Regions from separate parts of the Yersinia hibernica genome, predicted to be linked through region 3. Evidence: predicted binding sites of a transcription regulator. Region 3 holds the regulator's gene; each other region holds the start of a gene.

Region 1 (3,208 bases), 1.6 Mb from region 3:
TTGCTGTATCAGTATGTTGATGGCGGTGGATTTTTTACCTCCCACGGTCAGCCGAGCAAGCAGATTAGATTAGTCGGTTATATTTTTGCTCAACGTTATCTTGATCATCATGATCCGGAGTTTATTCGCCGCTGTGAAAGGTTACGTGGGCAATTTATTCTGACCAGCGCATTATGTGGCTTGGTCGTAGTGAGTTTGGTGGGGTTAATGTTGTGGTATTAGTATGAACTCTTGGCATAAAAGTATGTAAAAAGGCGACCTAATCAGGCCGCCTTTTATTTACTGTCAATTCGGTGTTAGCACTTTGAGTATCATCACAGTTCCGCTTAACGCGCCCTGTGATAGCAACACATCCGCTGGACTAAATAAACTTCAACGCGACCCAGTACAACCCGCCGGAAAGAAGAATAGAGATTGGCAAGGTGAGTACCCACGCCAACATAATGTTCTTCACCGTCTTGCTCTGCACACCGCCGCCATCGACCAACATGGTGCCGGCAACAGCAGAAGAAAGCACTTGAGTTGTCGATACTGGCATACCGGTATAGCTGGCGATACCAATAGATACTGCGGCCGTCATTTGGGCAGAAACCCCTTGGGCATAGGTCATGCCTTTCTTACCTATCTTCTCACCGATAGTCACGGCCACGCGTTTCCAGCCAACCATGGTACCCAAAGACAGGGCCAGAGCGACGGCAACGATAATCCAGGTGGGTGCATATTCCACGGTTTCTAACAAATCTGTGCGCAGATTATTGAGGAAACGGCGGTCTTCAGCACTGGTTTCTGGCAGTTTGGCAACGGTTCCAGCTGTTTCTGCAACACACATCAGCAAGCGACGCATATGGCTACGTTGGTCGACCGTCAGGTCGTCATAGCTTTGCAGATTCGTTAACAGCGCTTGTGCATGATCAATTGCTATCATGGCGCGTGAACTATCACAGTGGAACTGGGCTGGTGTATTCGGCAATGTATCTGGTGTCGGTACCAGTGGCTTGAGTGCGACAGCATGAGGTAATACTTCAACATGCTGCTGATAATATTGTTGCAGATGAGTCACTGCATCGCGGGTGCGGGCAATATCATAGCCTGTTGCATTCATATTCACGACGAATCCAGCCGGAGCCACGCCGATTAATACCAGCATGATCAAGCCAATCCCTTTCTGACCATCGTTAGCACCATGAGAGAAACTCACGCCAATAGCCGATATAATCAGTGCAGTACGGGTCCAGAATGGCGGTTTGCGTTTACCGTCTTTCTTTTCTCGTTCAGCGGGTGTCAGATGAATACGTTGCTGCTTTTTGGTTCCGTTCCAGTAACGACGTAGCAGGAACACCATCAACCCAGCAATAACCAGACCCACAATCGGGGATAAGATTAATGACAGGAAGATTTGAATCATCTTAGGAACGTTCAGCGCATCTACTACAGATGTACTGGTCATTAATGCATTGGTTAAACCAATACCGATGATTGCACCAATCAGCGTATGTGAACTGGAGGCTGGGATACCGAAATACCAAGTGCCCAAATTCCAGATAATCGCAGCCAGCAGCATAGAGAAGACCATCGCCAACCCATGTGCCGAACTAACATTTAACAGCAGATCAGTAGGCAATAAGTGAACGATAGCATAAGCCACGCTCAATCCGCCCAGCATCACGCCGAGGAAGTTAAATACCCCTGCCATCACGACAGCCACCTGTGAACGCATGGCGCGGGTATAAATTACGGTTGCAACCGCATTGGCTGTGTCATGAAAACCATTGATGGCTTCGTAAAACAGCACAAACAACAAAGCAAGAACTAACATTAGGCCGGTATGGAAATCCAGGCCAGCGAAAAGATGTAGCATAAGCGTTACGCCAGTTTGTGGACATGAACGCGGCGCATTATCAGTGACAATGGGGGGTGGGGAAAAGGAAAATATGACCTTTTTTTGACATGACCGCAGACGAATCTGTCTTTTTGAGCAACATATGTATGTTATATCAGCAGGTTACTTAGTTTTACCGTCTGAGACATTTTCTTACTATAGCATCCTGACACTGAGCGACTTACAATCATTCGCCACGAATTTATCAGTTGAATGAATAAATAATACGCAAGACGGCGAGAAAATGGACAATTTTGCAGTGATGATGATTTTACCCAGTGAGGCCCAGTGTGGAACAGTTTGATGTGGTAGTGATAGGCGCAGGTGCTGCGGGCCTATTTTGCGCGGCCCAGGCCGGGCAAGCTGGGCGTCGGGTACTTTTGGTTGATAATGGCAAGAAAGCCGGGCGCAAGATTCTAATGTCTGGCGGTGGCCGCTGTAATTTCACCAATATGTTTGTCGAACCTGCGGCTTATCTCTCACAAAATCCACATTTCTGTAAATCTGCTTTGGCGCGTTATACCCAATGGGATTTCATTGACCTCATGAATCGCTACAACATCGCCTGGCATGAGAAAACCTTGGGGCAATTGTTTTGCGATGATTCGGCACAGCAAGTAGTGGAGCTTTTGCTAAAAGAGTGTGAATTGGGGCAAGTGACCATTCGGCTGCGTAGTGATATTCGCTCGGTTGAAAAAATTGATAGCGGCTTTATATTGCAGATGAATGATGAGAAAGTAAGCGCTCACTCACTTGTGGTGGCTTCTGGCGGCCTATCGATGCCGGGGCTGGGGGCCTCTCCCTTGGGCTACAAACTGGCAGAACAGTTTGGTTTGAAAGTCTTGCCGACCCGTGCGGCATTGGTGCCTTTTACCCTGCATAAGCCTTTGCTAGAGCACCTGCAAACCCTCTCCGGTGTTTCTGTTCCTGCGGTGGTGACGGCGGAGAATGGTGTCAGCTTCCGTGAGAGTATTTTATTTACCCACCGTGGCCTTTCTGGGCCAGCCATTTTACAACTTTCAAGCTACTGGCAGCCTGGCGAGTATGTGAGCATTAACTTACTTCCTGATACTGACTTAGCGGCATTCCTCAATACTGAGCGGCAAGCACATCCTAATCAGACATTGAAAAACACCTTGGCCCAGCGGTTACCGAAGCGGCTAGTGGAGTGTCTCCAGACTTTGGGGCAACTGCCGGATGTCACCTTGAAACAGTTAAATACGCCGCAGCAGGCAGCTTTGATAGCAAATCTGCAAGAATGGCGTGTACAACCTAATGGAACGGAAGGTTATCGCACTGCTGAAGTCACTATTGGCGGGGTCGATACCC
Region 2 (3,208 bases), 1.9 Mb from region 3:
CGAGTGGGAAGGCATTGTGGTATATGGTGCTGTCCGTCAGGTTGATGAGCTAGCCGAATTGGATATTGGTATCCAGGCGATGGCCGCCATCCCGGTCGGTGCCGCAGATGAAGGTATTGGTGAGAGTGATATCCGCGTTAATTTTGGCGGGGTGACATTCTTCTCCGGTGACCACTTGTACGCAGACAACACCGGGATCATCTTGTCAGAAGAACCCTTGGATATTGAGTAATATTCCACTGATTGCATAAGAAAGGGCGATGTTGATATCGCCCTTTTGCTTTTTGACCCACAGTCACTATTACTTGACGTCACTATGTGACAAATTTCTTTCAATAACAGAATGTTATTCTACAGCCAAAATCATTGAAGTGGCAGTTAACAACCCTGCGGCTTCAAGTATGAAGGGCATAAGAAATCAGACTTCTTCCATCTTTCCCAACAGTGCCCGCAGACGATCCTGCCAAACATGCTGTTCTTGTTTCAGTTGCTCATTTTCGCGCACTAGCGCTTCACGACCACCAGCCGCCTCCTGAACTTCTTGGGACAGGGTGTTATTTTTCTCTTTCAGCTCTTCAATTTCCATCTGTAACAGAGTGATGGTATCAATCGCCTGCTGAACTTTAACTTCCAATTTCTCAAATACTTCAAATGACATTCTTCGGTCCCCTTATGGTAGCAAGGCGTACATCTCTTGGTCGCAGTCATCATTCTTAACTTCAGTGGCTGCATTCACTAAAGCAGCCCCCGACAAATGAAACTGCGGTGAATACTGATTTATCGCGCTATATGCCCGAGCGCACACGCAGTTTGATAAAAACGATGGTCGAGTAAAGCAATGACCCTGTAGGGCGATTGTATGTAGCCAGTCCCCCCCTGTCTAGCGCCATACCGGTACAAACCACACTCTGTAGCAATTTCATGTCAGGAACCATCAGCAAAAACTGAAAAACCTCTATGACCCATAATGTAAAGTTATACACCCGCTTAACAACTGAGGACGAAAGCACTGGTCTGATCACACTTTTAAAGTCCCTTAACAGCCGCGAACAACGCGAAATCGCTCATTTTTATGACGAACCACACACATTTTGATTTCGCTATTTCTCGTTTGTGCTCGTTAACGATAAATTTACATCACTCCCTTTGCGTTTGAAGGGCAAAAATAAGAAATACCCTATAAATCTCTGTCTCTAGGACATCTACTATGAGCCAAACCGCTAGTTCGACCTTGAAGGGCCAATGTATCGCGGAATTTCTCGGTACCGCTCTACTCATCTTTTTTGGTGTGGGCTGTGTCGCTGCATTAAAATTGGCAGGGGCCAGTTTTGGGCAGTGGGAAATTAGTATCATTTGGGGCTTGGGCGTTGCCATGGCCATTTATCTCACGGCAGCAATTTCAGGTGCTCATCTTAACCCGGCAGTCACCATTGCCTTGTGGTTATTTGCCTGTTTCGATCGTCGTAAAGTTGTTCCCTACATTTTGGCGCAAATTGCCGGGGCCTTTTGTGCTGCGGCCTTGGTGTTCGGCCTCTACTACAACCTGTTCGTCGATTTTGAACAAACTCATCAGATAGCACGCGGCAGTGTTGAGAGCCTAAATCTGGCTGGCATTTTCTCTACTTATCCTAATCCTCACATTTCTGTTTTCCAGGCATTCTTGGTTGAAACAGTGATTACCGCTATTTTGATGTGCCTGATTCTGGCGCTGACGGATGATGGTAACGGCATTCCCCGCGGCCCACTGGCCCCGCTCCTGATTGGTATTCTGATTGCCGTTATCGGTGGTTCAATGGGCCCACTGACCGGGTTCGCATTAAACCCAGCACGTGACTTTGGCCCCAAACTCTTTGCTTATTTCGCCGGCTGGGGCGAAGTCGCCTTCACGGGCGGGCGCGACATTCCTTACTTCTTGGTGCCAATATTTGGGCCTATCGTGGGTGCATTAGTGGGCGCATTCGGCTATCGCGCTCTGATTGGCCGCCATTTGCCATGTGATGTGTGTGCTGCTGATGATGAAGAAACCACGGTGACGACCACAGAACGCAAAGCGTAATTGATAGATAATTCAATATGCCCGCTAGATTTCATGGTGCAGCCAATACACCAGCAACGCGCAAGATGGCGGGTATAAACGGCAACTTAAAAGTAGGCTAACTATGACAACTGAAAATACTACTCAAAAGAAATATATTGTCGCGCTTGATCAGGGAACCACCAGCTCCAGAGCAGTGGTGCTGGACCACGATGCCAATATCGTGAGTGTTTCTCAGCGCGAATTCACCCAAATTTACCCGAAAGCAGGTTGGGTTGAGCATGACCCGATGGAAATCTGGGCAACCCAAAGCTCCACACTGGTTGAAGTGCTGGCCAAAGCCGGTATCAGCTCGGATGAAATTGCCGGTATCGGCATTACCAACCAACGTGAAACGACCATTGTTTGGGATAAAGCAACCGGTAAACCCGTGTATAACGCCATTGTCTGGCAATGTCGCCGTACAGCGGAAATCTGCGAAAAACTGAAAAAAGAAGGTTTGGAAGAATACATCCGCTTCAATACTGGGCTGGTGGTCGACCCTTACTTCTCTGGCACCAAGGTAAAATGGATCCTTGATAACGTAGAGGGCGCACGTGAGCGCGCTGAGCGTGGCGAGTTACTGTTTGGTACCGTAGACACTTGGTTGGTGTGGAACATGACACAGGGCCGCGTACACGTAACGGATTACACCAACGCGTCGCGTACCATGATGTTCAATATCCGCACCAAAGAGTGGGATGAGCGCATGCTGAAAGCGCTGAACATTCCGCGCTCTATGCTGCCAGAAGTTCGCCCATCGTCAGAAATTTACGGCCAAACCAACATTGGTGGTAAAGGCGGCACACGTATTCCAATCGCCGGTATCGCCGGTGACCAACAAGCGGCACTGTTCGGCCAGCTTTGTGTGCAACCAGGGATGGCGAAAAATACTTACGGCACTGGCTGCTTCTTGTTAATGAACACCGGCACTGAAGTGGTGCAATCCAAAAATGGCCTCTTAACCACCATCGCCTGTGGCCCACGTGGCGAAGTGAACTACGCGCTGGAAGGTGCCGTGTTTATTGGCGGGGCCTCTATCCAATGGCTGCGCGATGAACTGAAACTGATTAGCGACTCATTCGACTCAGAATATTTCGCGACGAAAGTCAAAGACAGCAATGGCGTGTATGT
Region 3 (3,208 bases):
GCAAAGGGCTCTGCAGTGAAATCAATCTTCCATTCACCTTGTAGAGAATTAATATTTTTCAGCCGTAAACTTAAAATTCTCATGTCAGTTGTTCCTCTGCAGCATCTTTACCTTGTGTGATGTCCTCCACCACTTGATTGAACATTTGGCGCATGCGCTCTTGGCGTGGCTCGGCTAAATCCGCCTCTTGCGCCAACCGGCGCTCAAATACATCCGTGACATTTAGCTCATTGAGAGTTTCTTTTTCTTGGCGTTCAATGCTGTGATTGCGCTGCTCTTTACTGCGCCGTAGTAGTACCACTTCCACTGGCAGTTCCGCAGCCAGTGCCTGTATTCGCCTTTGAATATCAGTGAGATAGTCCTGTGTTACGACTTCGATATCTAGCCATACCGGTAAGCCCTGATGGTGAGCAAATTCGGCTAGCTGTTGCTCTATTTGCGCCAAATCGCCTTTGACGAGTTTCATTGGTTGAAATTGTGGGATGAAGAGTGGGGTCACTGATGCTAAAGCTTGCTGAGCAAACTCAACCAAATAGACACTTTTTTCTCTGCCCAACTCATCAAAACTTAACGCGATGGGGGAACCGCTGTAGCGGATATGCTCGGTTTTTGCCACTTGCTGAGCGCGATGGATATGGCCCAGCGCAATATAATCCGCCGGGGGGAAAGCTTGAGCCGGGAAAGCATCCAATGTGCCGATGTAAATATCACGCACCGAGTCGGTGGTGGTGACCCCCACGGTGGTTAAATGCCCGGTGGCAATAATAGGTAGGGGCAACCCTAGTTCAGTGCGCTGTACCACTGCCCGCTGATAAAGCGCCTGATAGTGAGCGGCAATAGCTTCTTGTAATGCCAGTTGTTTTTGCCCACCGGATTCACCGGCCTGACTGGTGACTAAATCGCGTGGTCGCAAAAAAGGAATCGCGCAAAGTAGGGCCGCTGGTTGGCCTTGACGGTCTTTCAGAATAATAACTTGTTGATCCAGATTGCTATTAGCGCAAGAAATGACGGTGGTATTCAAATAAGAAAGCAGACCCCGAGACTCATTCAGTGTTGCTACTGAATCATGATTCCCCCCTAACACAACCAACTGGCAACTTGTTGCTTGGAGTTCGGCGACAAAACGGTTATACAGCTCACGGGCATAGCTGGGTGGCGAGCCAGTATCAAAAATATCACCCGCTACAATCAGCGCATCAACCTGATTTTCTTCAATTTGTTCAATAAGCCAGTGCAAAAAGGCCTGATGTTCAGGCGCACGGCTTTTGGTAAAGAAATGCTGGCCTAGATGCCAGTCAGAGGTGTGAATAATGCGCATAAATCTCCCGCTATGGCAGGTGGTCTTTCTAAGATAATGGCGCTGATTATAAACGTTGCCCGCCGGATGTCGCGGCCAAAAGCAGGGGGAGAGAGAAATCTCCGAGACGCCTCGCAAACTTGAGTGCTGCATTTTACAATTATCATGAAATTTTTCACTATGCTTATTGCTTGCAAGAGCGCGATGTTTTTCATAAAAATGTCATAAAAGTGACGCATAATGGCTTCCGAAATCAAGTAGTGACCACTAACTTACTGGCAGGGTTAATGATGGCAAGACGCATACTGGTAGTTGAAGATGAAGCCCCCATCCGTGAGATGGTGTGTTTTGTGTTGGAACAGAATGGCTACCAACCGTTAGAAGCCGAGGACTATGACAGTGCAGTGACTCGTTTATCGGAGCCTTTCCCCGATTTAGTGTTATTGGACTGGATGTTACCTGGAGGTTCAGGTATTCAGTTTATTAAACACATGAAACGTGAAGCGCTGACCCGCGATATCCCAGTGATGATGTTGACCGCCCGTGGCGAAGAGGAAGACCGAGTGCGCGGTTTGGAAGTGGGAGCTGATGACTACATTACCAAACCTTTTTCACCCAAAGAATTGGTGGCGCGCATCAAAGCTGTTATGCGCCGGATCTCACCAATGGCAGTTGAAGAAGTGATTGAAATGCAAGGGTTAAGTTTAGATCCTTCCTCGCATAGAGTGATGGCCAATGAGCAAGCGCTAGATATGGGGCCGACCGAGTTTAAGTTATTGCACTTCTTTATGACCCATCCTGAGCGAGTTTACAGCCGGGAACAGTTGCTTAATTATGTCTGGGGCACTAACGTTTATGTAGAAGACCGCACTGTTGATGTGCATATTCGTCGGCTACGTAAGGCGCTTGAAATTGATGGCCATGACAGAATGGTACAAACTGTCCGGGGAACCGGATACCGTTTCTCAACGCGCTACTGAGTTTTCAGTGCCGGAGAATTCGTTGTGTTAGAACGTTTATCATGGAAAACGCTGGCGTTAGAGCTGGCCCTTTTTTGTCTGCCCGCATTATTGTTAGGTGCCTTTATCGGGCACCTTCCTTGGCTATTATTGGTTTCAGTTATCGCGGCGCTGGTCTGGAATTTCTATAACCAACTCAAATTATCTCATTGGCTGTGGTTAGACCGCAGCATGACTCCGCCTGCGGGGCGCTGGAGCTGGGAACCTTTATTTTACGGCTTATATCAGATGCAATTGCGCAACCGGCGGCGGCGGCGTGAATTGGCTTTACTTATCAAGCGGTTCCGTAGCGGTGCCGAATCATTACCTGATGCAGTCGTTATGACGACAATTGATGGCAATATTTTCTGGTGTAATGGTTTGGCGCAGCAATTGCTGGGGTTCCGTTGGCCGGAAGATAATGGCCAGCATATTCTTAACTTGCTGCGCTACCCTGAATTCAGTCAGTACCTACAGCAGCAAGAGTTTTCCCGCCCATTGACCCTGCAACTGAATAATGGTTATTACGTTGAGTTCCGCGTGATGCCATATTCTGAGGGGCAATTGCTGATGGTGGCCCGTGATGTTACCCAAATGCGCCAGCTCGAAGGGGCACGGCGTAATTTCTTTGCCAATGTCAGTCATGAGCTGCGCACTCCTCTGACCGTCTTGCAGGGCTATCTGGAAATGATGCACGATCAAGAGTTGGCGGGGCCATTACGGGATAAAGCTCTGGGGACGATGCAGGAACAGACCAAACGTATGGATGGGTTGGTGAAACAATTATTGACGCTGTCGCGAATTGAAGCTGCGCCAAGTATAGATATGAATGAACAGGTCGATATTCCGCGTATGCTGAAAATGTTGCAGCATGAGGTGCAAGCATTAAGCGACGGGCGTCATGAAATTACTT
Region 4 (3,208 bases), 1.2 Mb from region 3:
TGTGGCAACAGCCGAGCTAACCTGTTCGGCTGTTTATGCTGTTCGGAATATCTGACGGAGCCAGTCACTGAAAATACGCACGCGTGGTGATAATTGCCGATTGTGCGGATAGAGGAAAGAGACTGGCATCGGAGGTGGCGTATATTCTGGCAATACCTCAATCAATGTTCCAGCGTATAAATCAGGTTCAACATGGTAACGCGGCACTTGTACTATCCCTAACCCCAGTCGAGCGGCAGCAACAAAACTTTCAGCACCACTGACGGATAAAACGGCGGGTAATTTTACTGCTTGAATGCTCGTTTTTTGACAATCAGGTGATAGGCGGGGCGGTGTAGGGCTGACAGCGAATTCTAACGGCATTAAGCCACCGCTGGCACTGGAACGAAATCCGACCATCCGATGCCCGGCTAACTCATGCGGTGTGCACGGGGTGCCATAGTGTTGCAAATAACGCGGCGCAGCACAGGTCACTTGTGGCAGAAGTGCCACACGGCGGGCCACCATATCACTGTCTTGTAATGTGCCGACGCGCAATACTCCGTCAATACCTTCGCGAATCAAATCGACGAGTCTATCACCCTCACTGATAAATAATTCGATGTCTGGGTATTGTGCAATAAAATCGGGTAATTGCGGCAATACGAAATGACGAGCCAAGGTACCCTGCACGTCGATTCGCAGTAAACCTCGTGGTTTGGCATCCGCGAACGCCATTTCAGCATCTTCGATGTCAGCAATAATCTGTAGGCAACGTTGATAGTATGCCTCTCCATCCAGTGTTGGGCTGACATGCCGGGTGGTGCGTTGTAATAGGCGCACATTCAGCCGTTTTTCAAGCTGCTTAATCGCATCCGTGACGGTAGAACGCGGCAAATTCAAATCTTGCGCTGTTTGGGTAAAGCTGCGCTGTTCCACGACTCTGATAAACACACGCATTGCATCAATTCTGTCCATACTATTGTTCGACTTTTTCGGATAGTGTGAACGAATAATAGGTGATTATCCGAATGACGAAAAGTGACATGCTGTATCTAGCGCTTTAAGTGGCCGAGTGTTTAATCATTCGCCACGAATCCAGACAGATAATGAAACTCACGCTCAGGAGAATATTATGACGAATTCCACTCAACAGGTCGCTATTGTTACAGGTGCATCAAGGGGAATTGGCGCGGCAATCGCTGAGCGCTTGGCGCAGGATGGCTATACGGTTGTTATCAATTATTCTCAGGCTGGTGATAAAGCCGAAGCATTGGTGCGTAAAATTGAACAAGCGGGAGGGCATGCAATGAGTGCGCAAGGTGATGTTAGTGATCCCGCTGCTGTGGCTCAATTATTTGCAACAGCAGAGGCTGCTTTTGGTGGTGTGGATGTTTTGGTCAATAACGCCGGCATTATGTCACTCAGTACCATTGCCGACAGTGATGATAAACATTTTGACCGCCAGATGGCAATTAATGTGAAAGGCAGCTTCAACGCAATGCGGGAAGCCGCGAAACGGTTGAGAAAGGGCGGCCGCATCGTCAATTTTTCCACGAGCGTCGTGGGGTTGAAGTTAGAAAAATATGCTGTTTATGCGGCGACCAAAGCCGCAGTGGAAACAATGACGGCAATCCTGGCAAAAGAGATGCGCGGCCGCAATATTACTGTTAATGCTGTGGCACCAGGGCCAACGGCTACGGATCTTTTCCTGCAGGGTAAACCCGCAGAACTGATTGAAAAAATGGCCCAAATGACCCCACTGGAAAGATTAGGCACCCCAGAAGACATTGCGGCGGCGGTATCATTTTTGGTCGGTAAAGATGGCGGTTGGATCAATGGGCAAGTGCTGCGCGCCAATGGCGGCCTGATTTAGCCCAGTTTCTAAGGAGTCCGGGCAAGGGCAGAGGTCAGGGTAAATGGCCCTGAAAGATAAGGAATAATAATTAATTGCGATTGTCATAAAAGCGTCATTCGCCTGTTTTAGTATCCGTTGTAACCAATCAATACAAATTGTATTACTGTTTTACAACAAGGAACTCTACTGATGCAGAACCGCGTATCCACTTTGTCCGGCATAGCCTTATCAACTCTGATATTAAGCAGCTCCCTGTTCGCCCACCATGCGGTGGCCGCGGCCACCGGTTTATACGATCGCAGCGCCCACGGTGATATCACCCAATTTGGTGGCGCTCGCCGTTTGACTGCAGATCAAACCCAAGCTCTTCGCAACTCACTGTCCAACAAAACGGCAAAAAATGTCATTCTGCTGATCGGCGATGGGATGGGGGACTCAGAGATTACGTCTGCTCGTAACTATGCGATGGGAGCCGGTGGTTTCTTTAAAGGGATTGATGCATTGCCGTTAACAGGGCAATACACGCACTATTCATTAGATAAAAAAACGCAGAAACCCAATTATGTGACTGATTCAGCGGCATCGGCTACCGCCTGGTCATCAGGGGTGAAAACCTATAATGGGGCACTCGGCGTGGATGTGTTGGGTAAAGACCACGCCACACTGTTGGAGCTGGCTAAAAAAGCGGGTAAAGCCACCGGCAATGTTTCAACCGCTGAATTGCAAGATGCAACGCCTGCCGCACAATTCGCCCATGTTACGGGGCGCAAGTGCTACGGCCCGGAAGAAACCAGCGAGAAGTGCAGCACCAATGCATTGGAGAATGGCGGCCGGGGCTCTATCACCGAACAAATGATTGAAGGGCGCGCTGATGTGACCTTGGGCGGCGGTTCGAAATCATTCAGCCAACTGGCTAAAGCAGGTGAATGGAAAGACCAATCGTTGCGTGACCAGGCACTGGCTCGGGGTTATGTGATTGTCGAAAACCTTGATGACCTGAATGCAACCAAACAGGCTAACCAACAAAAACCGCTGTTAGGGCTATTCAGCCCAGGTAACATGCCGGTTCGTTGGCAGGGGCCGAAAGCCTCTTATCACGGCAATGTGGACAAACCACCGGTAGTTTGTGAAAGCAATGCTGAGCGAACTAAAGATATTCCAACCTTGGCGGTCATGACTGAAAAGGCTATTGACCTCCTGAAAACCAATAAAAATGGTTTCTTCTTGCAAGTTGAAGGAGCCTCTATTGATAAACAAGATCACGCCGCCAATCCTTGTGGCCAGTTTGGCGAGACCGTTGACTTAGACGAAGCGGTGCAAAAAGCATTGGAATTTGCCCGTGCGGATGGCAATACACTGGTCATCGTGACT

Evidence for each region. The regulator PhoB, encoded in region 3, activates phosphate uptake and scavenging genes when phosphate is short. The targets are predictions, from matches to a motif close to CTGTCATAAAACTGNCNNAT.
Region 1: the regulator PhoB is predicted to act here: its motif matches at 1,930-1,949, upstream of pitA (inorganic phosphate transporter PitA).
Region 2: the regulator PhoB is predicted to act here: its motif matches at 1,060-1,079, upstream of D5F51_RS00510 (MIP/aquaporin family protein).
Region 4: the regulator PhoB is predicted to act here: its motif matches at 1,936-1,955, upstream of phoA (alkaline phosphatase).

Annotation. Positions count from the first base shown of each region.
Region 1 covers NZ_CP032487.1:4,537,551-4,540,758, reverse strand. Annotated here, with positions in the region: gene uspB (universal stress protein UspB) at 1-222, shown strand, start outside; gene pitA (inorganic phosphate transporter PitA) at 362-1,858, opposite strand; gene D5F51_RS21290 (BaiN/RdsA family NAD(P)/FAD-dependent oxidoreductase) at 2,170-3,208, shown strand, end outside.
Region 2 covers NZ_CP032487.1:106,754-109,961, reverse strand. Annotated here, with positions in the region: gene rraA (ribonuclease E activity regulator RraA) at 1-232, shown strand, start outside; gene zapB (septal ring assembly protein ZapB) at 419-658, opposite strand; gene D5F51_RS00510 (MIP/aquaporin family protein) at 1,208-2,056, shown strand; gene glpK (glycerol kinase GlpK) at 2,160-3,208, shown strand, end outside.
Region 3 covers NZ_CP032487.1:2,951,228-2,954,435, reverse strand. Annotated here, with positions in the region: gene D5F51_RS13970 (SbcC/MukB-like Walker B domain-containing protein) at 1-83, opposite strand, end outside; gene sbcD (exonuclease subunit SbcD) at 80-1,318, opposite strand; gene phoB (phosphate response regulator transcription factor PhoB) at 1,588-2,277, shown strand; gene phoR (phosphate regulon sensor histidine kinase PhoR) at 2,302-3,208, shown strand, end outside.
Region 4 covers NZ_CP032487.1:1,795,112-1,798,319, forward strand. Annotated here, with positions in the region: gene D5F51_RS08500 (LysR family transcriptional regulator) at 34-957, opposite strand; gene D5F51_RS08505 (SDR family oxidoreductase) at 1,115-1,855, shown strand; gene phoA (alkaline phosphatase) at 2,027-3,208, shown strand, end outside.